DNA from 3 places in the Saccharopolyspora gloriosae genome. Region 2 is predicted to be linked to each of the others. Evidence: riboswitches for the same ligand, from Rfam matches in the RefSeq annotation. Region 2 holds a riboswitch; each other region holds the start of a gene.
The links. Region 2 has a riboswitch for cobalamin ahead of BJ969_RS21935 (putative cobaltochelatase). Riboswitches for the same ligand answer to the same signal wherever they lie in the genome.
Positions count from the first base shown of each region.

Region 1: another riboswitch for cobalamin. It lies ahead of BJ969_RS20205 (ribonucleoside-diphosphate reductase subunit alpha); the one in region 2 lies ahead of BJ969_RS21935 (putative cobaltochelatase).
Region 3: another riboswitch for cobalamin. It lies ahead of BJ969_RS10100 (ABC transporter substrate-binding protein); the one in region 2 lies ahead of BJ969_RS21935 (putative cobaltochelatase).

Region 1 covers NZ_JACHIV010000001.1:4,661,133-4,671,589, reverse strand. Annotated here, with positions in the region: gene BJ969_RS20240 (ABC transporter substrate-binding protein) at 1-235, shown strand, start outside; gene BJ969_RS20235 (hypothetical protein) at 294-440, shown strand; gene BJ969_RS20230 (flavoprotein) at 437-958, shown strand; gene BJ969_RS20225 (hypothetical protein) at 997-1,383, opposite strand; gene BJ969_RS20220 (NsdA family TPR-like regulatory protein) at 1,737-3,071, shown strand; gene BJ969_RS20215 (hypothetical protein) at 3,055-3,570, shown strand; gene BJ969_RS20210 (ribonucleotide-diphosphate reductase subunit beta) at 3,654-4,727, opposite strand; gene BJ969_RS20205 (ribonucleoside-diphosphate reductase subunit alpha) at 4,751-7,561, opposite strand; cobalamin riboswitch at 7,684-7,910, opposite strand; gene BJ969_RS20200 (bifunctional metallophosphatase/5'-nucleotidase) at 8,119-9,822, shown strand; gene BJ969_RS20195 (helix-turn-helix domain-containing protein) at 9,825-10,457, opposite strand, start outside.
Region 2 covers NZ_JACHIV010000001.1:5,048,883-5,059,339, reverse strand. Annotated here, with positions in the region: gene BJ969_RS21950 (LysE family translocator) at 126-752, opposite strand; gene BJ969_RS21945 (trypsin-like serine protease) at 1,092-1,880, shown strand; gene BJ969_RS21940 (GNAT family N-acetyltransferase) at 2,102-2,572, shown strand; cobalamin riboswitch at 2,642-2,782, shown strand; gene BJ969_RS21935 (putative cobaltochelatase) at 2,841-4,967, shown strand; gene cobO (cob(I)yrinic acid a,c-diamide adenosyltransferase) at 5,319-5,933, shown strand; gene BJ969_RS21925 (cobyrinic acid a,c-diamide synthase CobB) at 5,930-7,321, shown strand; gene BJ969_RS21920 (SAM-dependent methyltransferase) at 7,513-9,123, shown strand; gene BJ969_RS21915 (SAM-dependent methyltransferase) at 9,247-10,452, shown strand; gene BJ969_RS21910 (cobalamin biosynthesis protein) at 10,449-10,457, shown strand, end outside.
Region 3 covers NZ_JACHIV010000001.1:2,218,051-2,228,507, forward strand. Annotated here, with positions in the region: gene BJ969_RS10075 (MarR family winged helix-turn-helix transcriptional regulator) at 43-477, shown strand; gene hrpB (ATP-dependent helicase HrpB) at 524-2,959, shown strand; gene BJ969_RS10085 (hypothetical protein) at 3,204-3,938, opposite strand; gene BJ969_RS10090 (hypothetical protein) at 3,981-4,649, opposite strand; gene BJ969_RS10095 (DUF899 domain-containing protein) at 4,824-5,582, shown strand; cobalamin riboswitch at 5,662-5,853, shown strand; gene BJ969_RS10100 (ABC transporter substrate-binding protein) at 5,947-7,470, shown strand; gene BJ969_RS10105 (ABC transporter permease) at 7,467-8,453, shown strand; gene BJ969_RS10110 (ABC transporter permease) at 8,450-9,235, shown strand; gene BJ969_RS10115 (LacI family DNA-binding transcriptional regulator) at 9,643-10,457, shown strand, end outside.

The sequences.
Region 1 (10,457 bases), 390 kb from region 2:
GCTCGCCTGGGAGAACGCCGGCGCCTACACCGGGGACGTCCTGATGTGGGACACCCGCGAGGCCTCGCTGCCGCCGGAGCGGATGAAGCAGAACCCCGTCTTCGCCGCGCAGGAATCGGTGGCGCGGGACCGCTTCGTCGAGTGGGACGCCGTCGCCCCGTTCAGCTACGCGAGCTACGCGGACATCATGACCAAGCTCGCCGAGCAGCTGGAGGAGCACACCCCTGTCGGATGACGCCGAACGGACGCCGCGGCTGGTGCATCCGCACCAGCGCTGTGCCCGTCCTCGCCCGGTGGGAGGTGCGGTTTCGCCGGATGAGCGGCAGACCGCGCCGGAGGTGTTGGGGTACAACGTGATCGTGCTGGAGACGCCGATCGGGTTGCTGGACGAGGAGCGGAGGTCGGCGATGTCCGGCCCGGACGCGGGAGTGCGGTGGTGAGCGGGCAGGTGCTGCACCTGGTCGGTACGGCGGCTCCACCGGTCCGGCAACTGCCGGAACTGGTGCGCATGCTGGGCTCCGCCGGGTGGACGGTGTGCCCGGTGCTGTCGGAGACGGCCGCTTCCTGGATCGACGTGCCCGCGCTGGAACGCGCGGCCCGCATCCCGGCCCGGATCGCCGCGCGCCGCCTCGGCGAACCCGACCCGTTCCCCGCGGCGGACGCGGTCCTGGTGGCGCCGCTGACGTTCAACACCCTCAACCAGTGGGCGATGGGCGTGAACGACACGGCGGCGCTGGGCGTGCTCAACGAACTGCTCTGCCTCGGAGTGCCGATCGTCGCCGCCCCGTGCGTGAAGTCGGTTCTGCGCCGCCATCCCGCGTACGCCACGAACCGGGCCCTGCTGGAGCAGGCGGGAGTCCGCTTCCTCCCGCAGTCCGACACCCTAGTGCGAGCCCCGGACGGCACCGCCACCTTCGACCTGGAAAAACTCCGCGCAGCGGTGCCGATCCCGGCCTGAACCCCGGTGTCCATCAGCACCGCCGCGCGGTCGCCCCTTCAGTCGTCCTCATCCGCTTCGGTGGGGGTGGCCTTGTCGGGGTCGTACCAGACGATGTGCGGCCGGATGTGCGTGCCGAACCGGTATTCGCGCAGGCATGCCTCGGCGGTTGCGGCGGTGCTGTGCGCCCGTTCCTGCACGGAGACGACCTGCACGTGGTCGTCGAGCGCGAGGCCCCAGGCCGCGATGCACCCGTCGACCCGTTCGCCGTACTCCTGCACGACGGCGAACACGCGCGGCACCGAATCGGCCACGATGCCCGCCATGATCTCGGAGAACGTCCGCTCGTCGCACAACGGCCGCATCCCGGTCGGATCGGTCACGAACGCGTCCAACGGATGCGGTCGCGATCCCTGGTGCTGCGGCGTGCCCTCGGTGATCGACATCGAAATACCTCACTCTTGGTTTTTCGGGCAGTGCTCGGTGTTCTTCGGCCGGCTCCCGGGTCGGAACCGAGTTGCGTGCGGCCTGCGGTGCAGGTCGGACACGTCGCGCGCGCCGCTTCGAGGTGCTGAAGCGGCTGTCGCGCTCTTGCCGAGTCATGGCTCCACTGTCTGCGCGTAGCGGACTCCGACCGATACGGATCGCGGGTCATCGCGGGTCAGATTGCTATCTGACCCGCAGGACAGGTGTGGTTACACTCGGTGTTCAACCGGAGGGAGTTGCCGTGGCTGCGCCGAATTCGTTGCTGCGAAACGCTCGTGAGGCGGTCGAGTCACGGCGTGTTCCGGGTGAGTGCATGGCGCGGTCCGAGCTCGCGGATGAGGTCAACCGGTACCTGTTCTCGACCACGCACAAGCGCTATGAGCTCGATCGACACCAAATTGCCCGGTACGAGCGCGGTGAAGTTCGTTGGCCGGGCGCGGCCTATCGTGCCGGTCTGCGGGCAGTGCTCGGTGCGAAAACCGATGACGAGCTCGGTTTCACTCCCCGTAAGCGAGCAGTCGGGCGGACGGTTCTCAACGGCGTTGGTGAAGTCCCATCGGGATGGCATCCTGCGGAGGTCCTGGCTACTGCTGAGGAGATGACGGGGGAGGATGTGGCACTGTCTCGGCGTCAAGCGCTCGGTGCTGCATCGGCCACCGCGGGAGCGGCCATCACCGAACCGCTCCAGCGCTGGCTTGCGCCTGCACATGGCCGTTTTCCGGGCGCATCGGCGATCAGTGGAACTGAGCTCGTCGGCTGGCAGCAGATCGCCCGCCAGTTCCACGACTGGAACAAGACTCCGACGGGTGGACTCGCCCGCAAAGCTGTGCTCGCGCAGCTCAATGAGCTCAGCGATCGGCTCAAGGACGTGTCGGAGGCTCCGACCACGCGGCCCGCGTACCTCGTGGGGGCGGACCTCGCGGAGATCGCCGCGTCAATGTCCTGGGATGCCGGACTTCACCGCGCCGCTCAGCGGTACTACTCGCTGTCGGTCAAGTTCGCGAAAGTCGCCGGTGATGACACCTTCGCCGCACTCACCCTCGCGTCGTTCGCCCGCCAGTGCTTCGACGTCCGGCAACCGGACGACGGTCTTGAACTCGTACAGCTGGCGCAGTACGGGGCGCGCAAATCCGCCGGGCCGAGACTTCGCTCCCTCTTGGCGACGCGCGAAGCATGGTCGTACGCGCAAACAGGCGAAGTCCAACCGTTCCGCCGGGCTGCCGGACTCGCCGAAGACCACTTCGCAGAGGAGCCGAACGGCACGGACGAGCCGATAGGGGGACTCGACCAAGCCGAGCTTTTCGGCGTGCTTGGCGCCCGCTGGAGAGATCTCGCGGTATCCAGTGAACAAGCGAAGCAGGCGCGTCACGCACAGGACTACATCGGCCGAGCGCTTGCGCTTCGAGATCCCGCCAGCGTGCGGAACCGCGCGTTCGACTTGATCGGCCTCGCTCGCACGCACCTCGTCACTGCGGAACCCGACTATGCGTGCGAACTGATCGAGACGGCTCTTCCCATCGCGGCCGACTGGGCATCCGGCCGCGTCGGGGCGAAGCTGCGGGACTTTTACCAGGAATCACAACGGTTCGGTCGATCGCCCCGGGTGCGTGCCACACGCGACGCCGTGCGCGATGTGGTCATCACTTGAGCACGATGGAACGGAAGGGGAACAGGTGCGCATCGGGATCACCGGGCACACGAATCTGACCGCGGAGACGAGTCGTCTGGTGCGCAAGGCGCTCGAAGCCGAGCTCGCCGGACGTGCCGATGTGGTCGGCATGAGCTGCCTCGCGCGCGGCGCCGATCAGATCTTCGCCCGCGTCGTGCTCGACGGCGGCGGGACGCTGGAGGTCGCGCTGCCCGCGGCCGACTACCGCGAACGGAAGGTGCAGCCGGACAACCTCGCCACCTTCGACGAGCTCATCGCCGAGGCGAGCACCGTGCGCACCATGCCGTTCGCCGAGTCGAACAGCGCTGCCTACATGGCCGCCAGCGAGCACATCCTCGACTCCGCCGACGCGGTCTTCGCAGTGTGGGACGGACGACCGGCCCCCGGCCAAGGTGGCACCGCCGACGTCGTGGACGCGGCACGGGAACGCGGCCTGCCGGTGACCGTCGTGTGGCCGGAAGGCGCCGAACGCGACTGACCCGCATCCGCACCGCGATGTTCGGTCCGACCTGGAAGCCGACGGGCCGCCCACCGGTTGGATGGGCGGCCCGTCGGTTTCGCTCAGTCCCAGGTGAGGGATGAGCCGGACTGGTACTCCGTCACTCGGGTTTCGAAGAAGTTCTTCTCCTTCTTCAAGTCCATCGCCTCCGACATCCACGGGAACGGGTTGTCGACCTCGGCGAACACCGGCGCCAGGCCGAGTTGGGCGCAGCGGCGGTTGGTGATGAAGTGCATGTACTGCTCGCACAGCTCGGCGTTGATGCCGAGGATGCCGCGCGGCATCGTGTCGCGGCCGTAGGCGACCTCCAGGCGGCACGCGTCGGTGAGCATGCCGCGCACCTCCTGCTGGAACTCCTCGCTCCACAGGTGCGGGTTCTCCAGCTTGATCTGGTTGATGCAGTCGATGCCGAAGTTCAGGTGGATCGACTCGTCGCGCAGGATGTACTGGTACTGCTCGGCGATGCCGACCATCTTGTTCCGCCTGCCCAGCGACAGGATCTGCGCGAAACCGGTGTAGAACCACATGCCTTCGAAGATCACGTAGAAGGCGATCAGGTCGCGCAGGAACGCCTGGTCGCGGTCCGGGCCGCCGGTGGCGAACTCGGGGTTCTCCAGGTTCTGGGTGTGGCGCAGCGCCCACTCGTCCTTCTCCGAGATGGAGGGGATCTCGCGGTAGGCGTTGAACAGCTCGCCCTCGTCGAGGCCCAGGCTCTCGCAGATGTACTGGAACGTGTGGGTGTGCACCGCCTCCTCGAAGGCCTGGCGCAGCAGGTACTGGCGGCACTCGGGGTTGGTGATGTGCCGGTACACGGCGAGCACGATGTTGTTGGCCACCAAGGACTCCGCGGTCGCGAAGAAGCCCAGGTTGCGCTTGAGCATCAGCCGCTCGTCGTCGGTGAGCCCGTCGCGGGAGCGCCACAGGGCGATGTCGGCGTGCATGGAGACCTCGGTGGGCATCCAGTGGTTGTTGCAGCCCGCGAGGTACTTCTCCCAGGCCCAGCCGTACTTCAGCGGCAGCAGCTGGTTCACGTCGGCCTGCGCGTTGATCATCGCCTTGTCGTCGACGTTGATCCGGCCGGCGCCGCGGTCGATCTCGCCGAGGCCGGTGGCGTCGGGGGTGTGCAGGGAGGTCATCGGCACTCCAGGAGTCGTGGTGGTCACTGGCAGGCTTCGCACTCGGGGTCGTCGATGGCGCAGGCCTGCGGGGACGCGGCGGGCGCGACGGGGGAGACGGCGTTGAGCTTGCCGTCGGTGCCGCGCAACGTGGACTTCTCCACGTGCGTCGCGCTGCTCGACCGCAGGTAGTAGGTGGTCTTGAGGCCCTTGCGCCACGCGAGCCGGTACAGCTCGTCGAGCTTGCGGCCGCTGGGCGCGGCCATGTACAGGTTCAGCGACTGCGCCTGGTCGATCCACTTCTGGCGGCGCGACGCGGCCTCCACCAGCCACCGCGGCTCGATCTCGAACGCGGTGGCGTACAACGACTTCAGCTCGCCGGGCACCCGGTCGATCGGGGCCAGGTCGCCGTCGAAGTACTTCAGGTCCTGCACCATCGCCTCGTCCCACACCCCGGCGGCCTTGAGATCGCGCACCAGGTCGGCGTTGAGGACGGTGAAGTCGCCGGACATGTTCGACTTCACGTACAGGTTCCGGTACAGCGGCTCGATGGACTGGCCGACGCCGCAGATGTTCGAGATCGTCGCCGTCGGCGCGATGGCCAGCACGTTCGAGTTGCGCATCCCGTTGGCGCGCACCCGCTCCCGCAGTCCGTCCCAGTCCAAAGTGGACGAGTGGTCCAGGTCGACGCCGGTTTCGCGGGCCTGCTCCAGCAGCCGCAGCGAATCGATCGGCAGCACGCCCCGGCTCCACAGCGAACCCTCGAAGGACTCGTACCGGCCGCGCTCGGCCGCCAGGTCCGAGGACGCGCCGATGGCGTGGAAGCTGATGTGCTCCATGCTCAGGTCCGCGAACTCCACCGCGGCCTGCGAGGACATCGGGATGCGCTGCGCGAACAACGCGTCCGAGAAGCCCATCAGGCCCAGGCCCACGGGGCGGTGGCGCATGTTCGAGGTCCGCGCCTCCGGGATCGTGTAGAAGTTCACGTCGATCACGTTGTCCAGCATCCGCACCGCCGTGCGGGTCGTGCGGCGCAGGCGCTCCACGTCCAGGCCGTCGGGCGTGACGTGCCGGGCCAGGTTGATCGAACCGAGGTTGCACACCGCGACCTCGTCGCCACCGGTGTTCAGCGTGATCTCGGTGCACAGGTTCGAGGAGTGCACCACGCCGGTGTGCTGCTGCGGCGAACGCAGGTTGCACGGGTCCTTGAAGGTGATCCACGGGTGACCGGTCTCGAACAGCATCGTGAGCATCCGCCGCCACAGGTCCACCGCGCGGACCTGGCGGAACACCGCCAGCTCACCGCGCTCGGCGGCGGCCTCGTACTCGCGGTAGCGCTCGGCGAACGCGGTGCCGTAGAGGTCGTGCAGGTCGGGGACCTCGTCCGGGGAGAACAACGTCCACTGCTCGTCGGCCTCCACGCGGCGCAGGAACTCGTCCGGGACCCAGTTCGCCGTGTTCATGTCGTGGGTGCGCCGCCGGTCGTCGCCGGTGTTCTTGCGCAGGTCGAGGAACTCCTCGATGTCCACGTGCCAGGTCTCCAGGTACGCGCACACCGCGCCCTTGCGCTTGCCGCCCTGGTTCACCGCGACCGCCGTGTCGTTGGCGATCTTCAGGAACGGCACCACGCCCTGCGAGGAACCGTTGGTGCCCTTGATGTGCGCGCCGGTGCCCCGGACCGGGGTCCAGTCGTTGCCGAGACCGCCCGCGTACTTCGACAGCAGCGCGTTGTTGCTGATGCCGTGGAAGATCCCGTGCAGGTCGTCGTCCACCGTGGTCAGGAAGCAGGACGACAGCTGCGGGCGCGTCGTGCCCGAGTTGAACAAGGTCGGCGTCGAGCACATGAAGTCGAACGACGACAGCAGGTCGTAGAACTCGACGGCGCGCGCCTCGCGGTCGTCCTCGCGCAGCGACAGGCCCATCGCGACCCGCATCAGGAACGCCTGCGGCAGCTCGAACCGCACGCCCTGCTCGTGCAGCAGGTAGCGGTCGTAGAGGGTCTGCAGGCCGAGGAAGCCGAACGCGATGTCGCGGTCCGCGTCCAGCGCGGCGCCCAGCCGGGCCAGGTCGAACCGCGCCAGCTCCGGGTCCAGCTGCTCCAGCTCGATGCCGCGGCGCACGTAGTCGGCGAAGTAACCGGCGTAGCGGTCCCGCATCTGCACCTGGTCGGCCTCGGCGGGCTCGTCCGCGACGAAGCTCAACGCCTCCCGGCGCAGCTTGTCCAGCAGCAGCCGCGCCGTGACCAGCGAGTAGTTCGGTTCGCCCTCGACGAAGGTGCGGGCGGCCATCGTCAGCGACTCGGCGAGCTCGGCGGAGCCGATGCCGTCGTAGACGTTGCGCCGGACCTCCCGCAGCACCCGATCCGCGTCCACATCGGACAACCCGGAGCAGGCCTGCTCGACGACGGTCGACACCCGGGCCCAGTCCAGCGGCACGCGGATGCCGTCCGGGCGCGTCATCGCCAGCTCCGGCGCGGTGTCCGCGGCCTGCTCCGGGGTCTCGCGGGCCTGGGCGTGCTGCTCCCGGTAGAGCACGTAGGCGCGGGCGACGCCGTGGTGGCCGCCGCGCATCAGCGCGAGCTCCACCGCGTCCTGGATCTGCTCGATGTGCACCAGGCCCTCGGGGCCGGCGTGGCGCAGCACTCCGCGCGCGGCCTGCTCCGACAACTCCGCGACGACCTGGTGCAGCCTCGACGACGAGGCGGCCGAATCCCCCTCGGCCGCCAGGAACGCCTTGGTCAGCGCCACGGAGATCTTCGTTTCGTCCCAACCGGAAACGGTCCCGTCGCGCCGCAGCACCCGCACTCCCGCGGGTACCGCGGTGGCTGCTGACGGCCGGGTCGTGGACTCGGTCACTGGCTCTCTCCCTCGCAAGCTCGGACACCTGCCCGGGACGGCTCGGAGCGTGCGAGGACCGCGGCGCGCACGGCACCGCTCGTCCCGCGACCCTCCCGCGAGGTCCCGGACGGCGCGCACCCCTCGTGCGCGCACCGATGGCAGGTCTTCGGACTCACGGGCACCCGGCGTCCTCGACGCCGGACCTACTGGCCGTCGCTTCCCGAGCATCGCGCTCAGTGCTGCACCACCTCTGGAGGTGGTGACGGCGGTCGTTCCCGTTCACCGCTGCGGGGCAGTCCCGGACTCGCACCGGGTTCCCTGTTGTCACACCGGGCGATCCCGGTGAACCATCAGCGGGCGCCACACTACATCTAGCGTTCGGCGCTGATCCGGACCCCATCATCGTCGGCGTGGCGGAAGACTTGTTGATGTCGCACGCATCACCCGGACGGGGAACGCGAGGTTCGTGCGGGACCAAGTCCGAAGCGGTGTGTGATGCGGATTCGCTGGTGGTCGCGGCCGTCGTTCGGGCAGACTCCTGTTCCGAGATCACCGGTCCGGAAGGAACTCCGATCATGCGCGCCTCCCGCGTGCGACGCGGACTCGCCGTCGTCGCCACCGCCCTGGCCACCGCCGCGATGGTCCCCGGCGCCGCCGCCGGGCAGGCGCCGCCGCGACCGGACACCACCGACGTGCGGCTGATCACCTTCAACGACCTGCACGGCAACCTCGAACCGCCCACCGGCTCCTCCGGCGAGGTCGAGCTGCCCGACGGCTCCGTCGTCGAAGCCGGGGGAGCGGCCTACCTCGCCGCGCACCTCGACCGGCTGCGCGCGCAGGCGCCGAACTCGCTGGTGCTCTCGGCGGGCGACAGCGTCGGCGCCTCCCCGGTGAACTCCGCGCTGTTCCACGACGAACCCACCGTCGAATTCCTCAACTCGCAGGACGTGCGCGCGCACGTCGTCGGCAACCACGAGTTCGACGAGGGCTACGCGGAACTGCAGCGGTTGCAGAGCGGTGGCTGCCACCCGGAGGACGGCTGCCGGTTCCGGGATTCCTTCGAGGGCGCGCACTTCCCGTACCTCGGCGCGAACGTGTCCTTCGAGGACGGTTCCCCGGCGCTGCTGCCGTTCACCGTGCAGGTCTCCGGCGGCGTGCCGATCGGCGTCATCGGGGCCACCTTGGAGGACCTGCCGAGCGTGGTGAGCCCGGAGGCCGTCGAAGGACTGCGGTTCGGCGAGGAGGTCGCCGCCATCGACCGCACCGCCGACGCGCTCGACCGCTTCGGCATCAAGGCGCAGGTCGTGCTGCTGCACCAGGGCGACGAGGCCACCGGCGGCGGACCGGACTCCTGCGAGCTCGAACCGGGCGGCCCGGCGACGCGCATCGCCACCGAAGCCTCGCCGAAGGTCGACGCCGTGTTCAGCGCGCACAGCCACCAGCAGTACAACTGCACCGCCACCGACCCGGCCGGGGCGCCGCGCCCCGTCGTGCAAGGAGCCTCGTTCGGCCGGTTGCTCTCGGTGCTCGACCTGAGCATCGACCGCGCCACCCGCGACGTGGTGCGGGAGCGGAGCTCGGCGCGCAACGAGATCGTCACCCGCGACATCGCACCCGACGCGGAGACCGTCGCGCTGGTGGAGGAAGCGCGGGAGAAGGCCGCGCCGATCGCGAACCGCGCCGTCGGGACGATCACCGGTGACCTGCTCAAAGCCGCCGCGCCGTCCGGGGAATCCGCGCTCGGCAGCGTGATCGCGGACGCCCAGCTGGAGTCGACCGCAGCGAGTGGCGCGCAGCTGGCCCTCACCAACCCCGGCGGCGTCCGCGCCGACCTGCCGCACGCCTCCTCCCCGGCGGGCGAGGGCGACGGCGTGGTCACCTACGGCGAGGCGTTCGCGGTGCAGCCGTTCGGCAACATCATGCAGACGATCACGCTCACCGGCGCGCAGCTCAAGAACGTGCTGGAACAGCAGTGGACACCGGAGGGCGCCACGATCCTGCAGGTCTCGGCAGGAGTGCACTACGAGTACTCCGAGTCCGCCCCCATCGGCTCGAAGGTGTCCGGGCTGACGCTGCACGGCGAACCGGTCGCTCCCGACGCCCCGTACCGGGTAGCGGTGAACAACTTCCTGGCGGCGGGCGGCGACGGCTTCACCGGTTTCGCCGACGGCACCGACGTCACCGGTGGTCCCGTGGACCTCGACGCCCTGCTCGGCTACTTCGCCGCCCACCCCGGCGTCGTCCCACCGGCACCGGACCGGATCACCGCGACGGACTGACGTCACCGGCGCACGGCGCGGGGCGCGATCACCGAATCTATGCCCTGCGCGAGTTCCTCCGCGCAGTCGTGCCAGGGGTGCCGGGAGTTCGCGATCTCCGCGCACCTGGCCCGCAGCCCGGCGAGGCGGCCGTGCAGCCGCGCGCTGCGCACGCCGCCCGCGAGCAGCACCGAACGGCGGCCGTGGCGGATCGCGGCACCGTGGTCGCCGAGGGCGAACTTCGCCTCGGCGAGGCTCGCCAGCTCGAACACCGCCGAGCGCACCTCGCCCGGTGCGCGCGCGGCCACGGCGCGGGACAGGTGCAGCGCGGCGGATTCGAACTCGCCCATCGCGAGCTGTATCGACCCGGTCATGCCCAGCAGGTCCGCCTCGCCGAACCAGCGGAACAGCGGGTAGTCCGCGTCGATCTTCGCCGCCGCGTGCAGCCCGCGGCCGTGGTCGAGCAGGCGGCGCACCGAGTCGCCGCGTTCTCCTTGCGCGGCGGCCCACGCGGAGTTGAGCTGCAGCACCGAACTCACCAGCGTCGAGGATTCGGCGCGGATCGACCCGAGCTGGAACAGCTTCAACGCCGAGTTCGCATCTCCGAAGTGCAGCTCGGCGCGGCCCGCGGCGTAGAGCGTCCGGGCGATCGCCAG
Region 2 (10,457 bases):
CGCGAATACAGGCACGGCCTTCGGCCGCGAGGCAGACTTCGCTTCGCTCGTCCACTGCACGGCTTCGCCGCAAAGCACGGTCGTTGGGGGTGGAGCCGAGCGAGACCACGCGGCTACCGAGGGCGTCAGGTCGTGACGAGGCCGACCGAGATGGTCAAGAAGGCTGCTGCGCTGATCATGTCGAGGGAGCGGGCGATCTTGGGGCGGCGGAGGCGGTCGGCGATGCGCGCCGCGGCGAGGACGATGGTGACTTCCCAGATCGCGGCGAGCACGAGGAAGACCGCGCCCAGCAGGACCAGTTGCAGGGTGGGGGCCGTCGCGGCGCCCACGAACTGGGGCAGGAAGGCCAGGCTGAACAGGAGCATCTTCGGGTTCGTGATGTTGCTCAGCAGGCCTTGCAGGTACGGGCGGTCGGTGGTGCTGCCCGTTTCGAGGCCGTCGCCGGTCTCCTTGCGGGTCAGCCACAGGCCTCGCACGATCATGACCGCGAGGTAGACCAGGTATGCGGCTCCGGCCCACTTGAGGGTGGCCAGCACCGCGGGGTTGTTCGTGATCAGCGTGCCGAGGCCGCAGATCACCAGTGCCACCTGCAGGATGCTCGCGGTGTGGATGCCGAGCAGGGCGCGCAGGCCGGCGCCGATGCCTTGCCGCAGTGAGGTCCGCAGCAGCAGGAACGCGTCCACCCCAGGTGTCAGCACCACCACTGCACTGGCGAGCAGGAACGCCGGCAGGGTCGTGAAGTCCAGCAGCATGACGTGTTCGCTCCTTGATCGAGTCGTCGCGCAGGTCGTGCGCGCACGAAGGTGGCCGGTGGGCGGATGGGCCCACCGGTCGAAGGTTTCACCGGATCGGGGGTGATCTCGGGTCCGCGTCGTCGCGGACTCCCGAGGATCGTGGACGGGGCTACGGGACGAACGGCGATCGGCCGCGCAAGTGCTCCGTAGTTTTTCCCGTCAACAACTATATTAACGAAAAATTCTTGCGAGCCCATGTGAGCTCGCCCTCCTGATCTCTCGGTGACCGGGCCGCTACCGTGTGCCGCCGAACGCGTTGATCACCTCCGATCAGCGGTGCGAGTCTTGGAGGCCGTCGTGTCCGACCACTCCCGCCCGCCGCGGCGTTCGCCGGCCCGCTTCGCCGCCGGCGCCTCCGCGTTGGCCGCGGCGCTGACCGCGCTGGGCGCTCCGGCCGGGGCCGACCCCGCTCAGGAGCGGGTCCTCGGCGGCGCTGAAGAGGGCGCGGCGCCGTGGGCGGTGGCGCTGACCGACGACGCGGGGCACCAGTTCTGCGGCGGCACCCTCGTCACGCCGATCAAGGTCGTCACCGCCGCGCACTGCGTCGACGGCCGCGACCCCGCGGCGCTGCGCGCGATCACCGGCCGGGCGGACCTGCGCGACACCGGGGGAACCGACGGCGCGGTCGGGGGCGTGTGGGTGCACCCGGAATTCCGGGACGTCACCGAGGGATACGACGTGGCGGTGCTGACCTTGACCGCTCCCGCCGCGCAGCAGCCGCTGCCGATGGCCGAACCCGGGGACGCCGAGCCGTACCGGCCGGGCAAGCAGGCCCGGGTCTACGGCTGGGGGCGCACCGCCGAGACCGGCTCGTCCTCGGAGGTGCTGCGCTCCGCCGAGGTGCCGATCAGCTCCGACGCGGACTGCCGGGCCGCGTACTCCGACTACGAACCGGGAACGCGGGTGTGCGCGGGAGCGCCGGAAGGCGGCCGGGACGCGTGCGCCGGGGACTCCGGCGGGCCGCTCGTCACCGACGGCAGGCTGATCGGCGTCGTGTCCTACGGCACCGGATGCGGGCGGCCCGGCACGCCCGGCGTGTACACCCGGATCGCGGCGGTCTCCTCGGACGTCGCGGCCCGGCTCTGAACGGAGGTGGTCGTCCCGGTGGATGGGACGTCCGGCGCGCCGTCGTTCTCGGGCGGAGCCGACCTGTTCATCGGGAATGTCCGCTTCGGGTGGCCGAGGCGCGTTCGTGCGCTGCACTTCCCGATTTCCGCGGCCGCGCGCGGGCCGGGCGCAGGACGTGGTCTGCGCTACTTCCGCCGCAGGTGACCGCAGGTGTCGTAGCCGGAATGTGATATCCCGTGATGGTGACCCTGCAACCGCTCGCCACCGCAGTCCACCGCGCCTACACGGCCGACCTCGACGCTGAGGACTTCTACCGCATGCTCCGCCTGCGCGTGGACGTGTTCGTGGTCGAGCAGAGCTGCCCGTACCCGGAGCTCGACGGCCGGGACCTGGAGAACAGCACTCGGCACTTCTGGATCGACTCCGCCGACGGGTACGTGCTCGGCTACCTGCGGCTGCTCGAAGACCCCGACGGCACCTTCCGCATCGGCCGCGTCGCCACCGCGAAGGAGGCCCGCGGTCTCGGCCTCGGGCGCAAGCTGATGCGCGCCGCGCTCGCCGAGATCCAGCGCGCCCCGGCGACGCTGTCGGCGCAGACCTACGCGCTGGAGTTCTACCGCGGCTTCGGGTTCGAACCCTCGGGTGAGGAGTATCTCGAAGACGGCATCCCGCACGTCGACATGCACCGATACCCCGGCTCGCTGCGCTGAGCCCGTCGCGGCTGTTCCTCGGCCGTCCGTGATCTGCGACGATGCACGCTGGTCCCAGCCAAGGCAGGTCAGGAAGCCGGTGCGAGTCCGGCACGGTCGGCGCCACTGTGACCGGGGAGCGGGCCTCCCTCGCGAGCCACCGGGCGCGTCGGCGAACGCTGCTGCCTGGGAAGGCCGGGGTCCCGCGTTGATCCGGGAGTCAGGACACTGCCTCGCCTTGGCGCAGCCGACATCGGGGCGTCCGAGACCCGAGGAAGGAACACCTGGCATGACTGCTCCCGCGAGCCCGCGCTTCCCGTTCACCGCGGTGGTCGGGCACGACGACCTGCGGCTGGCGCTGCTGCTGAACGCGGTGCACCCGCGCATCGGCGGTGTGCTGGTGCGCGGCGAGAAGGGCACCGCGAAGTCGACGGTGGTGCGCGCCCTGGCGTCGCTGCTGCCCGCGCTGGACGTCGTGCCCGGCTGCCGCTTCGGCTGCGCCCCGGACCGGCCCGACCCGCAGTGCCCGGACGGCCCGCACGCCGAGATCACCGGGGTGCGGCGGCCCGCGGAACTGGTCGAGCTGCCGGTCGGCGCCACCGAGGACCGGCTCGTCGGCTCGCTCGACCTGGAACGCGCGCTGACCGAGGGCGTCAGCGCCTACCAGCCCGGTCTGCTGGCGGCGGCGCACCGCGGCGTGCTCTACGTCGACGAGGTCAACCTGCTGCACGACCACCTCGTGGACCTGCTGCTGGACGCGGCGGCGATGGGCCGCGCGCACGTGGAGCGCGAAGGCGTGTCGGTCACGCACGCGGCCTCGTTCCTGCTGGTGGGCACCATGAACCCGGAGGAGGGCGAGCTGCGTCCGCAGCTGCTCGACCGGTTCGGGCTCACCGTGCAGGTCGCGGCGTCGCGCGACGTGGCGACGCGCACCGAGGTGGTGCGCAGGCGGCTCGCGTTCGAGGCGGACCCGGCGGGTTTCGCGGCGCGGTGGGCCGACGCGGACGCCGACCTGGCGCGGCGGATCACCGAGGCGCGGTCCCGGGTGGAGTCGGTGCGGCTGCCCGACGCGGAGCTGCGGCGCATTTCCGCGCTGTGCGCGTCGTTCGACGTGGACGGCATGCGCGCGGACCTGGTGCTGGCCCGGACCGCCGTGGCGCACGCCGCGTGGCGCGGCGCGGACGCCGTGGCCGAATCGGACGTGGAGGCCGCGGCCCGGCTGGCGCTGCCGCACCGGCGGCGCCGCGACCCGTTCGACGAGCCCGGCGTCGAAGAGGATCAGCTGCAGCAGGCGCTCAACGACGCCGCCCAGCACGCGCAGGACCAGCCGGGCGACGACCGGGGTTCCGCGCAGGACGACGGCGGGGAGGAACCGCCGGACGGTCCCGACGACGGGCCGGGCGGGCCCGGCGGCGGTGCCCCCGACGGCGGACCGGACGACGGCCCGGACGGGCCGGGCGGTGGCGAGGCGCAGACCCCGCCGGAGGCGCCCGCGCCGAACGGCGACGGCGGCTCGCGGCAGGACGACGGAAACGGTCGGGCTCCCGCGAGCAAGCCCCCGGCCGCGCCCGCACCGGCGTTCCGGGCTCGGTTGCTCGAAGTCCCCGGGGTCGGCGAAGGCGCTCCCGGCAGGCGTTCCCGCGCCCGGTCCCGCAGCGGCCAGACCGTCCGATCCTCCACAGTGGACGGACATGGGGTGCATCTGCCGTCCACGCTGATCGCGGCGGCCCCGCACCAGCGGGCGCGCGGGCGCAGCGGCCCCGGACTGGTCCTGCACCGCGGGGACGTCCGGAAGTCGGTGCGCGAAGGCCGCGAAGGCAACCTCGTGCTGTTCGCCGTCGACGCCTCCGGCTCGATGGCCGCCCGCGAACGCATGTCCGCCGTCAGCGGCGCCGTGCTCTCCTTGCTGCGTGACGCCTACCAGCGCCGGGACAAGGTCGGCGTGGTGACCTTCCGCGGCGAGGACGCCGAGCTCGCGCTGCCGCCCACGTCGTCGGTGGAGATCGCCGCCACCCGGATGCGGGACCTGCGCACCGGTGGCCGCACGCCGCTGGCCACCGGGCTGCTCAAGGTCCGCCAGGTCGTGACCACCGAGCGCACCCGCGACCCGCGCAGGCGTCCGCTGCTGGTGCTGCTCACCGACGGCAAGTCCACGGTTCCCGCCGGTGGCGGCGGAACCGGGCGCGCCAGGGCGCAGCAGGCGGTGCGGGACTCGATGCGCGCGGCGGGCCTGCTCGCCGGGCTCGGCGTGGCGTCGGTGGTGGTCGACTGCGAGCAGGGCATGGTGCGCCTCGGCCTCGCCGGCCAGGTCGCCACCGCACTCGGCGGGGCCTGCCTGCGGCTGGAGGAGCTCTCCGCCGACGCCGTCGCCGGGGTCGTGCGCGCGGCCCGCGACACCGCCGCTCGGGCCGCTTGATTCCGATTCGGTTACGACCCGGTCCGGGCGGAGTAGGAATATCCCGGCGTAGTTGGTAAGCTCTTCCTCGTCCACCTGACCCCCAGGGGTGGACCACGAAGTGCCCTCGCGCTCCCGATGACCCCCAGGTCGGTCGAGCGCGGGGGCGCTTTTTTTCGCACCGGGACGACCCGTCGGTGAGCGCGTCTCAGCAGTCCACCGATGTCGGTCGGCTCCAATCCGGCCGACGCGCGATTCGCCGCCGGTGGGCCGGAAAACGGTTGCTGCGAGGCGTTTTCGAGCCGACCGGAGACGGTGAGGTCCGCGACAGCCGGTCCGGCGCCCGACCGAGGTGGCCTAGGGTCTGAGCCCATGCCTCAGGGAAAGCCGAGTTCTGTTCCGCAAGACGGGTTGACCACGCGGCAGCGGCGCAACCGTCCGCTGCTGATCGTGCACACCGGGGAGATGAAGGGGAAGTCGACCAGCGCGTTCGGACTCGCGCTGCGCGGCTGGAACCAGGGCTGGTCGATCGGCGTGTTCCAGTTCGTGAAGTCGGCGAAGTGGAAGGTCGGCGAGGAGGCCGCGTTCCGCGCGCTCGGCAGGCTGCACGAGGAGACCGGTGAAGGCGGCCCCGTCGAGTGGCACAAGATGGGCGAGGGCTGGTCCTGGGCGCGCAAGCAGGGCTCCGAAGAGGACCACGCGGCGGCGGCGCTGGAGGGCTGGCAGGAGATCGCCCGCCGGATCGCCGACGAACGCCACGGCATGTACGTGCTCGACGAGTTCACCTACCCGCTGCACTGGGGCTGGATCGACGTCGCCGAGGTCGTCGAGACCCTGCGCGACCGGCCCGGCCACCAGCACGTGGTGATCACCGGGCGCAACGCGCCGCAGGCGCTGCTCGACGCGGCCGACCTGGTGCTGGAGACCACGAAGGTCAAGCACCCGATGGACGCCGGCCAGAAGGGCCAGAAGGGCATCGAGTGGTGAGCCCGCGCGTCGTCATCGCCGCGCCCGGCTCCGGTCAGGGCAAGACGACGGTGGCGACCGGGCTGCTCGGCGCGCTGCGCCGCCGGTCGCTGCGGGTGGCGCCGTTCAAGGTCGGGCCGGACTACATCGACCCCGGCTACCACCACGTCGCCTCCGGGCTCCCGGGGCGGAACCTGGACCCGGTGCTGGTGGGGGAGGAGCGGATCGCGCCGCTGTTCCGGCACGGCAGCGCGGGCGCCGACCTGTCCGTGGCCGAAGGCGTGATGGGCCTGTTCGACGGCAAGATCGACGGCCCCGGACCCGGTGACGAGCCCGCGTTCGGCTCCACCGCGCACGTCGCGGGCCTGCTGCGCGCCCCGGTGGTGCTGGTCGTCGACGCGCAGGGGCAGTCGCAGAGCATCGCGGCGCTGCTGCACGGCTTCCGCAGCTTCCAGCCGGGGGTGCGGCTGGCCGGGGTGATCCTCAACCGGGTCGGCTCGCCGCGCCACGAGCAGGTGCTGCGGGACGCGTCGGACTCGGTGGGGCTGCCGGTGCTGGGGTCGCTGGGGCGCACCGGCGGGCTCAGCGTGCCGTCGCGGCACCTGGGCCTGGTCACCGCGGCCGAGCACGGCGGTGCCGCCACCGAGGCGGTCGAGGCGATGTCGGACGCCGTCGAGGCCGGGGTGGACCTGGACGCGGTGGTCGCGCTGGCGCGCAGCGCCCCGGCGCTCGACGGCCCGGCCTGGGACGCGGCGGCCGAGGTGGAACCGGTCGCGGACCGCCCGGTGATCGCCGTGGCCGGTGGTCCCGCGTTCACCTTCGCCTACACCGAGCACGTCGAGCTGCTCACCGCCGCCGGTGCCGAGGTGGCGGTGCTCGACCCGCTGCGCGACGAGGCGCTGCCCGCGGGCGCTCGCGGGCTCGTGCTGCCCGGCGGATTCCCGGAGCAGCACGCCGCCGCGCTGTCGGCGAACGCGGCGCTGCGCGCGGAGATCACCCGGTTCGCCGCGACCGGTGCGCCGATCCACGCCGAGTGCGGCGGGCTGCTCTACCTCGCGGAAGAGCTCGACGGGCATCCGCTGTGCGGGGTGATCCCGGCGCGGGCCGAGATGTCGCCGCGGCTGACGCTGGGCTACCGCGACGCGGTCGCCGCCGCGGATTCGGTGCTGGGCGTGCGCGGCGCGCGGTTCACCGGGCACGAGTTCCACCGCACCCGGCTCGATCCGGGCCACGGCGCGGACCCGGCGTGGTTCTGGCGCGCGGACTCGGCGGTGGCGGAGGGATTCGTCCGCGGCGGGCTGCACGCCTCCTACCTGCACACCCATCCGGCGGGGACGCCGGAGGCGGTGTCGCGGTTCGTGACCAGCTGCTCGCGCACCGTGACCGGCGGTGCGGGTACGGCCGTGTGAGCGCGCCACGATCACCGGGTACGGTCGTCACCTGCGCGGCCACGGTGGGCGACGTGCTGCCCGGTGCCACCGGTCCGGCCACGCCATCGCCTCCTTGGCCATCGGGCCGATGCCCCTCCCTTCGGCGATGTCCGATGTGGACGGTTCGGCGCGCACGGCCGTAGCGGTGATGCGGAAGAGGAGAGCGAACAGTGAGTGGGCGGATCTCGTTCATCGGCGCCGGACCAGGCGCCGCGGACCTCATCACGGTCCGCGCCGCGCGACGCATCGCCGAAGCCGACGTCGTGGTGTGGTCGGCCAGCGTGCTCGCGCCCGAGTGCGTGCGCGAGCACGCGAGCGCCGACGCGGAACTGCTCGACTCCTCCCAGCTGACCCACGAGCAGGCCGTGGAGGTGTACCGCCGCGCGGAACGCGACAAGCTGCGCGTCGTGCGGCTGCACGCCGGTGACCCGGCGCTGTGGGGATCGGTGCAGGAGCAGCACGACGCCTGCGCCAAGATGGAACTGGACGTGGAGATCGTGCCCGGCGTCAACGGCTTCTCCGCCGCCGCTGCCGCCGTGGGCCGCGAGCTGACGGTGCCGGAGGTGGCGCCGTCGGTGCTGCTGACGCGGCTGGGCGGCGGTTCGACGGCGACGGCCGACGCCGAGCAGGTGCGGGAACTGGCCCGGCACGGCACGACGATGGCGGTGACGCTGCCCGCCTCCCGCGCCGCGCAACTGGTCGAGGAACTGCGCGCGGGCGGCTGCGCCGACGACGTCCCGGTGCTGGTCGCCTACAAGGTGAGCTGGCCGGACGAGGTGCTGCTGAGCACCACCGTCGGCGAGCTGGAGCAGGCGGTCAAGCAGCGCAAGCTGTGGCGCTCCGCGCTGTTCCTCGTCGGCAAGGCGCTCGGCGCCGGGACGGGCAGGACTCGGGGCCAGCACGGTGAATCCGGTTATCGCCGGACGGATTCCCCGGCGCGGCGCCGCGGCTACCGCTCGGCGCGGCGGCACACCGGCGCGACCCCGTCCGGTTCCGACCAGGAGGACGTTCCGGGCGGCGCGGCGGTGTTCCACGTCGGAACCGGTGGCGCGGACGTCGACCGGCCGGAGACGGGCGAGCGGGCTCCGGCGTCGCGGCGCGCGGCGGAACCGGTCGCGCGGGCGGCCGAGGCGGCGCCATCAGGTGCCGACGCCGTGACCGGCTCGGCCGAGACCGGCACCGGTGCAGCCGTGCCGAACATCGCGTGGTGGGCGGTGCGGGAGTGGCAGGAGGCCGCCCGCGGTGCCGCTCGGGCGCAGTCCCGGCAGCGCCGCACCGAGGATCCCGCGCAGCCGGAGCTGTTCGGCGCCGCGGACAAGTCCGCGCGGACGCCGGACGCGGCGGAGTCCGTGGCCGACTCGCGCGGGGAGGAGACCGAGGCTCCGGCCGGGGGAATCCCCGTGCCGCAACCGGAACCGGCGCTCGCCCCGCAGCTCGACGACGTCGGCACCGCTTCCGTCGACGACGAGGAGAGCGCGCGCCCGGCGCGGGCCGCGTTGTCGGTGGTGCGCGACGAGCCCGCCGAGCAGGAGGCCGTGCCCGAAGCGGAAGCCGCGCCCGACGCGGAAGCGGCGACCGAGGCCACGGAGGATGCCGCCCAGGAGACCGCGCGCACGTCCGCGGCGAACACCACCGGAACCTCCCGCACCACGGCCAAGACCCGCTCCCGGGCGAAGTCCCAGTCGAAGGCCCAGACCAAGGCGCAGACCAAGGCGGCGGGCGCCAAATCCCGTGCGGCGGGGGCGAAATCGGCGAAGAACAAGGGCGACGCGTCGAGCTGATCGGCAGGGCGCCGCGACGCCGGACGCTCGCCGCGGCGCGCTCACCCGGCATGGCAAGCTGAGATGGGCTCGCGATCCGCGAGACCGGCCGGTGAAGCGGCCTGGCAGGACGAGGTGGAAGACGTGACGGTCACGGTGATCGGGGTCGACGGGGCGGAGTTGCCCGCGGGCACCGCCGAAGTGTTGCGGTCGGCGCGGCTCGTGGTGGGCTCGCGCAGACATCTGGACGCGCACGCCCCGCAGGAAGCCCGGTCGCTGGAACTGGAGCAGTGGGGCCGGGCGGTCGGCGCGCTGACCTCGCTGGCCGGGGAGGAGACCGGCGTCGTTCTCGTCGACGGCGACCCCGGATTCTTCGGCGTGCTGCGGGAATTGCGCGAGCGCGGGGTGCGGTGCGCGGTCACGCCCGCCGCTCCGAACGTGGCGCGGCTGATGGCCCGGCTGGGCAGGCCGTGGGACGAGGTGCCGGTCGCGGCGGCCGACGAAGCGGACCTGCCGCGGGTGCTGAACCTGTGCCGGGCGCGCCCGGCGGTGCTGGTGCTCAGCGGGACGGGCGCCGGCCCGGCGCAGCTCGCCTCCGGCCTCGCGGGCTGGCGGCGCACCCTGGTCGTCGGCGAAGACCTCGGCGGCGACGCCGAGAAGATCAGCACCGTCACCCCGGAGGAAGCCGCGCGGCGCACCTGGCGCCCGGACGCGGTGGTGCTGTGCGCGGAGGAACCGAAGGAGATCGGCGCTCGCGGCTGGCTCGCCGGTGGTGCGGTGCTGCCGCCCGCGTCGGGCTGGGCGCTGTCCGAGGACGAGTTCTCGCACCGCGACGGCGACGTCACTCCCTCGGAGGTGCGCGCGGTCGCCCTGGCGGAGCTCGCCGCGCGGCCCGGCACGCTCGTCTGGGACGTCGGCGCGGGCTCCGGTTCGGTCGCGGTGGAGTGCGCGCGGCTGGGCGCCGCGACGATCGCGGTCGAATCGGACCAGGCCCAGGTCGTGCGGCTGATCACCAACGCCGCCGCGCACGGCGTGGACGTGCGGGTCGAGGAGGAGGCCGCGCCGCAGTCGCTGCGGGAGCTGCCGAAACCGGACGCGGTGTTCGTCGGCGGGGGCGGCGGCGACGTCGTCGCCGCGTGCGCGCACGCGGGCGCGGCCCGGATCGTGGTGGAGCTGACGGAGCTGGAGCGGGTCGGCCCCACCCGGGAGGCGCTGCGGGCCGCGGGCTACGAGGTGCGCGGCGTGCAGCTGGCCGCGAGCAGGCTCGTGGAGCTCGCCGACGGCGGTTCGAAGCTGGAGCCCACGGCGCCGGTCGTGCTGGTGTCCGGGCGCCGCAAGGCCGACTCGTGATCGGG
Region 3 (10,457 bases), 2.8 Mb from region 2:
GTCAGGTTCCTGACATCACACAGTCTGTGTCAGGATCCTTACGTGAGTCAACAGGGACACACCGAGCATCGGCCCGGATACCTCGTCAAGCGCGTCCAGCAGATGCTGCGGCACGAATCCGAGCGCGAACTGCGCGGCGTCGGCGTCACGATCGCGCAGTACGCGGTGCTCAACGCCCTCCACGAACATCCGGGCGCGTCCTCGGCGGAGCTGGCGCGGTTCTGCTTCGTCACCCGGCAGTCGCTGCAGGACGTGCTCGCGGGCCTGCGCGGCGGCGGGCTCGTGGAGGTCGCCGACCGTCCCGCGAGCGGGCGGGCGAAACCGGCTCGGCTGACGCCGCTCGGCGAACAGCGGCTGGTTCGGGCGGCCGAGGTGATGACCGCGGCGGAGGAGCGGATGCTGGCCGGGTTCGACGCGGCGGAACGCCTCCAGCTGGCGGGCCTGCTGATCCGGTGCACCGACAACCTCGCCGACTGAGCCCGCGCCCCCCGACCGCGACGAACGACCTGGACACTGTGCTGCGATGACCGACTTCTCCTCCCTCCCGCTGCCGGACCTGCCGGTGCGTCCGGTGCTCGGCGAGGTCGCCGACGCGCTCGCCGAACACGGCACCACCGTGCTGGTCGCTCCGCCCGGTACCGGGAAGACGACGCTGGTGCCGCTGGCGCTGGCGCAACGCGGGCTGCGGGTGGTGGTGGCCGAGCCGCGGCGGCTGGCGACCCGCGCGGCCGCCCGCCGGATGGCGCAGCTGGTGGGGGAGGACGTCGGCGAGCGCGTGGGGTACTCGGTGCGCGGGGAGCGCGTGCGGGGGCCGCGCACCGTCGTCGAAGTCGTCACCTCGGGCCTGCTGGTGCGGCGGTTGCAGGCGGATCCGGAGCTGTCCGGGGTCGACGTGGTGGTGCTCGACGAGTGCCACGAACGCCACCTCGACGCGGACCTGCTGCTGGCGCTGCTGCTCGACGCGCGCGACGGGCTGCGCCCGGACCTGCGGCTGCTGGCGACCTCCGCGACGATCGCCGCCACCCGCGCGGCGGAAGTGCTGGGCGGCGCCCCGGTGCTGCACGCGCAGGCGCGCACCTACCCGGTGGAGCACCGCTACCTGCCGCCGAACCCGGGCGAACGGATCGAGGCGTGCGTGGCGCGGGCGGTGCGGACCGCGCTCGACGAGCAGGACGGCGACGTGCTCACCTTCCTGCCCGGCGCGGGCGAGATCCGCCGCGTCGCCGCCGCGCTCGCCGGACTGTCTGATGTGGACGTGCTCCCGCTGCACGGCAGGCTTCCGCACGCCGAGCAGGATTCCGCGCTGCGCGAGGGGAAGCGGCGCAAGGTGGTGCTCGCGACGGCCGTCGCGGAGTCGAGCCTGACGGTGCCGGGCGTGCGCGCGGTCGTCGACTCCGGGATGTCCCGTGTGTCCAGAGTGGATACGAGGCGTGGGCTCGCAGGACTGGCGACGGTGCGCGTGTCGCAGGCGGGTGCCGAGCAGCGCGCCGGCCGCGCCGGGCGGCAAGGGCCGGGCATCGCCTACCGGTGCTGGCCGGAGCACGAGCACAGCACGTTGCCCGCGTTCGCCGAGCCGGAGATCCGCACCGCCGAACTCACCCGCCTCGCGCTGGAGCTGGCCTGCTGGGGAACTCCGGACGGTTCCGCGCTGACCTGGTGGGACGAGCCGCCGACGGGTCCGCTCGCCGCCGGGCACGAGGTGCTGCGCGGACTCGGCGCGCTCGACCCCGACGGCGCGGTGACCGGCAGAGGCCGGCGGATGGCCGAGCTCGGGCTGCACCCGAGGCTGGCGCGAGCACTGCTCGACGGCACCGAACGGGCCGGGTTACGGGCGGCGAGCGAGGTCGTGGCACTGCTCGACGACGACACGGTGACCTCCGAGTCCGATGTGGACTCCGCGTTGGCGCGGCTGCGCCGCGGCGGGCCCGGCACCGACCGGTGGCGGCGGGAATCGCGCAGGCTGGCCGGGCGCGCGGAGAAGCCGACGCGGCAGGGCAGGGCGGACGCGGCCGAGATCGTGGCGCTCGCCTTCCCGGAGCGCGTCGCCCGCCGCCGGGCTGCGGACTCCCCGATCTACCTGATGGCGTCGGGCACGGCCGTCGAAGTGCCCACCGGATCGCCGCTGCGGCACGCCGAGTGGCTCGCGGTGGCGGTCGCCGACCGCAGCCCCGGCGCCGCGCACGGCACGGTGCGGCTCGCCGCCCCCGCCGACGAGGGCTTGGCTCGACGAGTGGCGGCTCCGCTGCTCAGCGCGCGCGACGAGGTCCGGTGGTCCGGCGGCGACGTGCGGGCGGTGCGCGAAGAGCGGATCGGCGCGATCACCGTGGACAGCAGGCCGCTGCGCGAACCCGACCCGGCGCTGGTGCGGGCGGCGCTGCTCGACGGGCTCCGCGTCGACGGACTGGAGCTGGTGCGCTGGAGCCAGGACGCCGTCCGGCTGCGCGACCGCATCGGATTCCTGCACTCCGCGCTCGGCGAACCGTGGCCCGCCGTCGACGACGACTCGCTGCTGTCCGATGTGGACTCCTGGCTGGAGCCGGAGCTGTCCCGCGCCCGGAAGCGGGCCGACCTCGCGCGGATCTCCGCTGCGGGCGGGCTGCGGAGGCTGATCCCGTGGTCGCAGGCGGCCCGGTTCGACGAGCTCGCGCCGGAGAGCGTCGAGGTGCCGTCCGGGTCCCGGATCAAGATCGACTACTCGGGTGATCGGCCGGTGCTGCCGGTGAAGGTGCAGGAGGTCTTCGGCTGGCGCCAGGTCCCGATGCTCGCCGGCGGCCGAATCCCCCTGGTGCTGCACCTGCTCTCACCCGCCGGACGCCCGGCGGCGGTCACCTCCGACCTGGAGTCCTTCTGGGCCACCGGCTACCCGCAGGTCCGCGCCGACCTGCGCGGCAGGTACCCGAAGCACCCCTGGCCCACCGACCCCACCACGGCACTTCCCACGCGGAAGACCCGCCGTTGATCGTCTGCGTAGGGTTCGGGTGGCGGAACCTCAGGTGCTTCCTCGCTGCGGGATCTTTTTCCCGAGTGGCTCCGCCACGAGGGAAAAAGCTGTCCTCGCGAGGAAGCACCTGAGAACCCGCGGCGGTGCCGGTTGCTCTGGTGGTCACTGCTCAGCGGCTTCGCCGCTGACAAGACAACGACCACGAAGGCGCTCACCTGGAGATGCAAGATCAAAGAGAAGTGGTCAGCGGCTTTGGTTCTGTTCAGTTGAAGGTGAGGGCGATGAGGTCGGTGGCTCGGAGGTCGGGGAGCGTCCAGGTCACGCCTGCCAGGGCGCAGCCGATGCGGGCCAGGGCGAAGGTGTCCGGTTCGCCGGGGGCCAGGTCGTCCTCGTCGGAGATGCCCGCCGCCGCGATGGCCGCCCGGACGTCGGCTCGGGGCTGCGGATCGCGGAGGTCCAGGTCGTCGGAGTCCGTGCTGAAGACGAGCTCGCCGTCGATCGCGTACCCGATGGCTACCGGAGGGCCGGTGAAGTTCGTCCGGATCGTCACCGCGGGTCCGCCGGCGGCGGACAGGACCGCGCTCGGCTCCTGCACGGCCGGTCTCGGCCTGCCCGCCATCGCCTCGAGGCCGGACCAGTCGCCGCCGGCCGCCGCGTCCACCGCGCGGGCGCGCTCCAGGTCGCCGACCTCGCTGGTCGCGCCGGCGTCGTCGAACACCAGCGTCCAGCCGTGGACCCGGCCCGCCAGCAGCACCGCGACGCAGTCGGGGTCGCCGAGGGCCGCGCGCGGCAACGAGGTGTGCTCGTCGGTGGACTGCGCGGGCAACGTGCACGGCACGGCGGAACCGGCGTCGAGGCCGAGCAGCTCCAGCGCCGCGCGCGGTGCGACGTCGCGCACCAGGTGCGCGGTGGAGTGGCCGATCACGTCCAGTTCGGACAGCCAGATCGGGCGATCATCGGCGTCCAGGGTTCCAGGTGGAAAACCAGGTGTGGGCAAGACATCTCCTCGGAGTGGGGAAGGGCGGGCCGACGGGCGAGCTCAGCCGAACGGCAGCATCACCAGGTCGGCGCCGCGGACGTCCGCCGACGTCCAGGAGGTGATCCCCGCGAGCGCGCAGCCCATGCGGATGACCGCCTCCGGGTCGCGCTCACCCGGATCGAGGTAGTCCTGCTCGACGATCCCGGCGGCCTCGACGGCGTCCTTGAGCCTGCCCTCCAGCTCGGGCGCGATCCCGTCGAGGTCGTCGGAGTTCGTCCACAGCACCTCTTCGCCGTGCTCGGCGAACACGAGGCCGCAGCTCGGCCCGCTGAAGTTGTTCGCGAGGGTCAACGCCGACCCGCCGGTCCGGGACAGCGCCACGGCGGGATCCACCAAGGCGCCGTCGACGCCCGAGACCTCGGAGGTCATGCCCGCGTCGTCGAGGACGAAGGTCCAGCCGCCGATCCGTCCGGCCAGCAGCACCGCGCTGCACTCGACGTCGCCGAGCGCGGTGCGCGGCAGCGAGGTGTGCTCGTCGGAGCGCTCCGGCGGCAAGGTGCACGGCCGCACGTGCCGGAGCTTCGCCCCCAGCACCTCCAGCGCTTCGAGCGGCTGCAGGTCGCGCACCAGGTGCACGAGCTGGTGCGGGTCCTCCGCGCCGAGATCGGAGATCCATGCGGGGCCGCCTTCGGAATCCAGGGTGTCCGCGGGGAACGTCGGTGCTGTCATCGGTGGTCCTCGTCAAGCGTCGATCTTGTGATGGCGACACTCTGCACCAGACCCCCGACAACGAGCCCCGCGAGCACCCGGGTCGTCCGTTCGGTGGAACCGGCGGGCTGCGCGATGAGTTCCCGCGCACCGAGCGGTCGAACTCGTGGAACGGACGATTCGAGGAGGACGACGATGAGCTTGCCCGAGGTCGTGTCGCGGGAGGAATGGCTCGCCGCGCGCAAGGAACTGCTGGCGAGGGAGAAGGCGGCGACGAAGGCGCGGGACGCGCTCAACGCGGACCGGCGGCGGTTGCCGATGGTCCGCATCGACGAGGACTACCGGTTCGACGGCCCGGACGGGACGGCCACCTTGCTCGACCTGTTCGGCGGGCGCCGCCAGCTGCTGATCTACCACTTCATGTTCGACCCGAGCTGGGACGCGGGCTGTCCGAGCTGCTCGGGGTTCGTCGACCAGTTCGGCGACCTCACGCACCTGCGCGCGCGGGACACCTCGCTGGTCGTGGTCTCGCGGGCGCCGCTGGACAAGATCGAACCGTTCAAGGAGCGGATGGGCTGGACGTTCCCGTGGTACTCCTCCGGCGGCGGCCGGTTCAACCACGACTTCCACGTCACCCACGACGAATCGGTGTCGCCGATCGAGTACAACTACCGCACCAGGGCGGAGCTGGAGCGGGCCGGGGTCGGCTACTACGTCGAAGGCTCCGAGCCGTTCGAACTCCCCGGCCTGAGCGTGTTCCTGCGCGACGGGGACGCCGTGTTCCACACCTACTCCACGTACGCGCGCGGCCTCGACGGCCTCGGCAGCACCACGAGCCTGCTCGACCTCACCGCGCTGGGCAGGCAGGAGGAGTGGGAGGAACCGAAGGGGCGGGCGAGTGCCGTCGGCGCCCCGGCGGGCAGCGACAAGGTCCGCTACCACGACGAGTACTGATCACCGGCGGCGCAGCGAGGTCGGGCGATGACCGCGGGTCCGCCCGCATCGGGTGGTTCACATGTTTCTTGACAACGATCAACGCAGGCTGAAAGGTTGTCGCGACGTTCCACTGCGACGGTGTGCAGGAAGCCGGTGAGGAATCCGGCGCGGTCCCGCCACTGTGAATGGGGAGCCGCGTCCACTGGGGCCACTGCCGGGAAACCGGTGGGAAGGCGGGGCGCGGCGCTGATCCATGAGCCAGGAGACTGGCACCGTCGTACCGATTCGCACGGGGTCGCGGAGCCCCGAGGAGGTACGAAGTGCACCCGAACTCGTTGTACGCGCCGGATTCCGGTCGGTCCCCCGAGTCCTGCCGCGCCGCGTGAGCGGCGTGCTCGGCCGCAGGCGGCTGCTCGCGGGTGTCGCGGGAGCGTTCGCCGCGGTGCCCCTGGTGTCCTGTTCCGGCGGTTCCGGGTCGAGCCCGGGGCGGCTGCGGGTGGCGTTCCCCGCGGGCGGGGCGACCGAATCCCTGGACCCGCACACCGGCTCGCTGTTCGTCGACCAGGCGAGGGCGAAAGCGCTGTTCGACACGCTCGTCGGCTACGCCGACGACATGAGCGTGGTGCCCCGCCTCGCCGAGTGGTGGCAGCCTGATCCGACCGGCACCCGCTGGCGGATCCGGCTGCGCCCGGCGAAGTTCCACGACGGACGCCCGGTGACCGCCGAAGACGTGCTCTACACGTACCGGCGCATCGCCGACGACTCCACCGCGGCGCAGGCGAGCGCGCACTTCGGAGACGTGGACTTCGCGGCCAGCACGGCGATCTCGGCCACCGAACTGGAACTGGTGCTCGGCGCGCCGAACTTCGAGTTCCCCGCCGCGTGGGGCGCCCCCGCCACCGAGATCGTGCCCGCCGGAACGACCGACTTCACCGCCCCCGTCGGCTCCGGACCGTTCCGCTTCGTGTCCTTCGAACCCGGCAAACCCGCCGTGTTCGCGCGGTTCGACGACCACTGGTCCGGCCCGGCCACCCCGGCCGAGCTGGAGTTCGTGCCGATGGAGGAGGAGAGCGCGCGGGTCAACGCGCTGCTGTCCGGTCAGGTCGACTACGCCCACGACGTCAGCGCGAACTCGGTGCGACTGCTGGAGCAGGGCGGCCGGGCGCGCGTGCACTCCGCGCCGTTCGGCACCATGCAGTCGCTGCTGCTCAAGGTCGACCGGCCCCCGTTCTCCGACCCCAGGCTGGTGCGCGCGGTGCGGGCGGGGCTGGACCGCCGAGCGCTGCTCGACATCGCGCTCAGCGGCCAGGGACGGATCGGCAACGACCTGTTCGGCGCCGGTCTGCGGTTCTACCCGGCGGGCCTGCCCGAACCCGTCCGCGACCCGGAGCTCGCCCGGTCGCTGCTGCGGGAGGCCCGCGCCGACGGGCTCGGCTGGGAGTTGCAGACCAGCTCCGTCGACCCGTACTTCGAGTCGGCGGCGAGCCTCATCTCCCAGCAGCTGGGCGACATCGGGATGCGCGTGACGCCGCGGGTCGGGCCGTCGGAAACGTACTTCTCCGACATCAAGGAGCACGGCGTGGCCTCCCTGAGCAGGACCGCCGCGTTGCCGGTGCCGACGTTCCTCGGCCAGCGCATGACCTCCGACGCGGGCGGCAACAACTACACCGGCTACCGCTCCGCCGAATTCGACGCGCTGCACGCCGAAGCTCTGTCCACAGCCGACGAACATCGGCGGGCGGCCCTGCTGGCGCGGGCGCAGCGGTTGTCGCGGGAGCACAGCGGCATGGTGGTGTGGGGCTTCAGCGGCTGGAACGTCGCCACCTCCGACCAGGTGTCCGGCGTGCGCGGAGCACCACCGAACTCCCTGGACTGGGCCCGGTTCGACCGGGTGAGCGTGGGGTGATCGCGCTCGCTCCGCGGCTGCGCGGGGCGGCCCCCGGTGCTCGGGTGCTCGGCGCGGTGCTGTCCCGGATCGGCGTCGCGGTGGCGCAGATCGCGCTGGTCGCCGTCGGCGTGTTCGCGCTCACCGCGCTGCTGCCCGGCGACACCGCCGAAGTCGTCCTCGGCGAGCACGCCGACACCGGGCAGGTCGACGCGCTGCGGCGGCGCCTCGGCCTGGACGAGCCGCTGGGCACCCGATTCCTGGACTGGGCGGCGGGAATCCTGCACGGCGACCTCGGCACCTCGCTGCGCACCGGGCGCCCGGTGGTCGACGAGATCGCGGGCAACGCCGCGACGACGGTGCTGCTGGCGGTGCTGACCCTGCTGATCGTGCTGCCGCTGGCGCTGTGGCTGGGCGCGCGCAGCGGACTGCGCGCCGGATCCCGGTTCGACCGCTCGGTGAACTTCGCGGTGGTGCTGCTGAACTCGGTGCCCGAGTTCGCGCTGGCGCTGCTGCTGGTGGGCGTGTTCTCGGTGCAGGCGGGCTGGTTGCCCGCGACGGCCGCCGGGTTGTCCGGCTGGTCGTTGGCGGCCGAACCCGCGGTGCTGGTGCTGCCGGTGGCGGTCCTGGTGGCCAAGCAGCTGTCCGCGCTGGCCAGGCAGGTCCGCGCCGGCGTGGTGGTCGCGAACTCCGCGGAGTTCGCGACGCACGCGCGACGCGCCGGGCTCGGTGCGCGCGCGGTGGTGCTGCGCCACGTGCTGCCGAACGCGATCGGCCCGGTGCTGCAACAACTCGGGCGCACCGTGGACGGGCTGCTCGGCGGCGTGGTCGTGGTGGAGGCGCTGTTCGCGCTCGACGGGCTCGGGTCCGGGTTCGTCGAGGCGGTGCGCGCCCGGGACCTGCCCGCGGTGCAGGGCTACGCGCTGCTGTTCGCCGCGGTCACGATCGGCGTCAACGCGGTCGTCGACCTGGCGGCGCGCCGGTTCCGGGCGGGCGCGCGATGAGCCGCGTCCTCGGCTGGGTGCTGCTCGGCGTGCCGCTGCTGGCGGCGCTGGCCGGACCGCTGCTGACCGGGCCGGTGCACGCGGCGAGCGTCCCGCTGCTGCCGCCCGGCGGCGCGCACCCGCTCGGCACCGACGTGCTCGGCCGGGACGTGCTCGCCCTGGCGCTGCACGGCGGCGGATCGGTGCTGGCGCTGGCCGGGGGAGCGCTCGCGCTGTCCTACCTGGCGGGGGTGCCGCTGGCGCTGGCCGCGGTGGGCCAGCCGTACCGGTGGCTCGACCGGTGGCTCACCCGCGGCCTGGACCTGGTGCTGGCGCTGCCCGGACTGCTGGTGCTGATGGTGCTGGCCGCCACCGGGACCCGGACGGCGGGCGCGCTCGTCGTCGCGGTGGCGCTGCTGCAACTGCCCGCCGTGGTGCGGATCGTGCGCGGTGCGGCGCTCGACGCGGGCCGGCGCGGCGCGGTGGAAGCGATGGCGCTGCAAGGGGAATCGTGGTGGCGCATCCACTTCGACTACATCGGCCGCGGGGTGCTCGCGCCCGTCGCCGTGGACGCGGGCGGCAGGTTGAGCCTGGTGCTGTACCTCGTCGCCTCGGCGAACTTCCTCGGCCTGGGCCTCGATCCCGCCACCGCCGACTGGGCGGTGCTGGTGGAGCGCAACCAGGAGGCGCTGTTCCTGCAGCCGTGCGCGGTCCTCGTCCCGGCGGGCCTGCTGGTCGCCCTCTGCACCGGCATCAACCTCACCGTCGACCACCACCTGGTGACCGGCCGCGGCCCCAGCTGACCCCGGCCCCAGCCGTCACGTTGTGGACGATTCCCGCAATTTCGCGAGAAGTTGAACCACCCGAACGAGGCGAAACCCCCGCTCCGAGCCCATCGTGCCCCCGCTGATCTGCCGGAACGGTCGTCCACAGGGGATGTCGGACACGCCGGAGACCGTTGATTCCTCGCGAAATCGCGGGCGCCGGACCGGCACGTCCGGGGTGGGGCCTTCGGCTCCGGCCCGAAGAGCGGGGCCGCGCACCAGGGCCGAGGTGCGCGCGGTTGCCCCCGATGGAGTGGACGGCGCCGCCGTCCACCGCAGTGCCGTCGCGGCGGTCGGAGCAATTCGCCCCGGAGGACCTTGACCGCCGATGTGTTAGCGCTAACACTGGCGGCTCGATCCGATCGAGGCGGAAGCGGGGGGCGGCGATGGCCGAGGAATCCGGTGGTCCGGTGGCCGGTGCGCCCGGCCCGGTGCAGCGGGCCTCGCTGGCCGACGTCGCCCGGCTCGCCGGGGTCTCGCACATGACGGTGTCCCGCGTCGTCAACGGCACCGGACCCGTTCGGGCCGACACCCGGCGGCGGGTGCTCGACGCCGTGCGGCGGCTCGGCTACCGGCCCAACCCGCACGCCCGGGGACTGGCCACCGGGCGGTCGCGGGTGCTCGGCGTGGTCGCGCTGGACTCCGTGCTCCACGGGCCGGCGAGCACGCTGTTCGGCATCGAGAACGCCGCCCGCGACTCCGGTTTCGGCGTCTCGGTGGCCAGCGTCCGCGAACCGGGCAGAGCGGGCATCGGTGAGGCGGTCGACGCGCTCAGCGCGCAGGGCGTGGCGGGCATCGTGGTCATCGCGCCGCACGCGGAGACGGGACGGGCGCTCGACGACGTCCCCGCGGGCGTGCCGGTCGTCGCGGTCGCCGACACCGAGCAGGCGCCGGTCCCGGTGGTCACCGTGGACCAGCGCGACGGCGGGCGCCAGGCCACCGAGCACCTGCTCGCGCTCGGGCACGAGACGGTCTGGCACATCTCCGGTCCCGACGGCTGGTTCGAGACCGAGGCCCGCGAGCAGTCGTGGCGGGCCGCGCTGGAGGCGCGGGGCGCAGCGGTGCCTCCGGTGCTGCGCGGGGACTGGAGCCCCCGCTCCGGGTACGAGGCGGGGCGGAAGCTGCTGCGGTATCCGGGCGCGGACGCGGTGTTCGCGGCCAACGACCAGATGGCGCTCGGCCTGCTGCGCGCGTTGTCCGA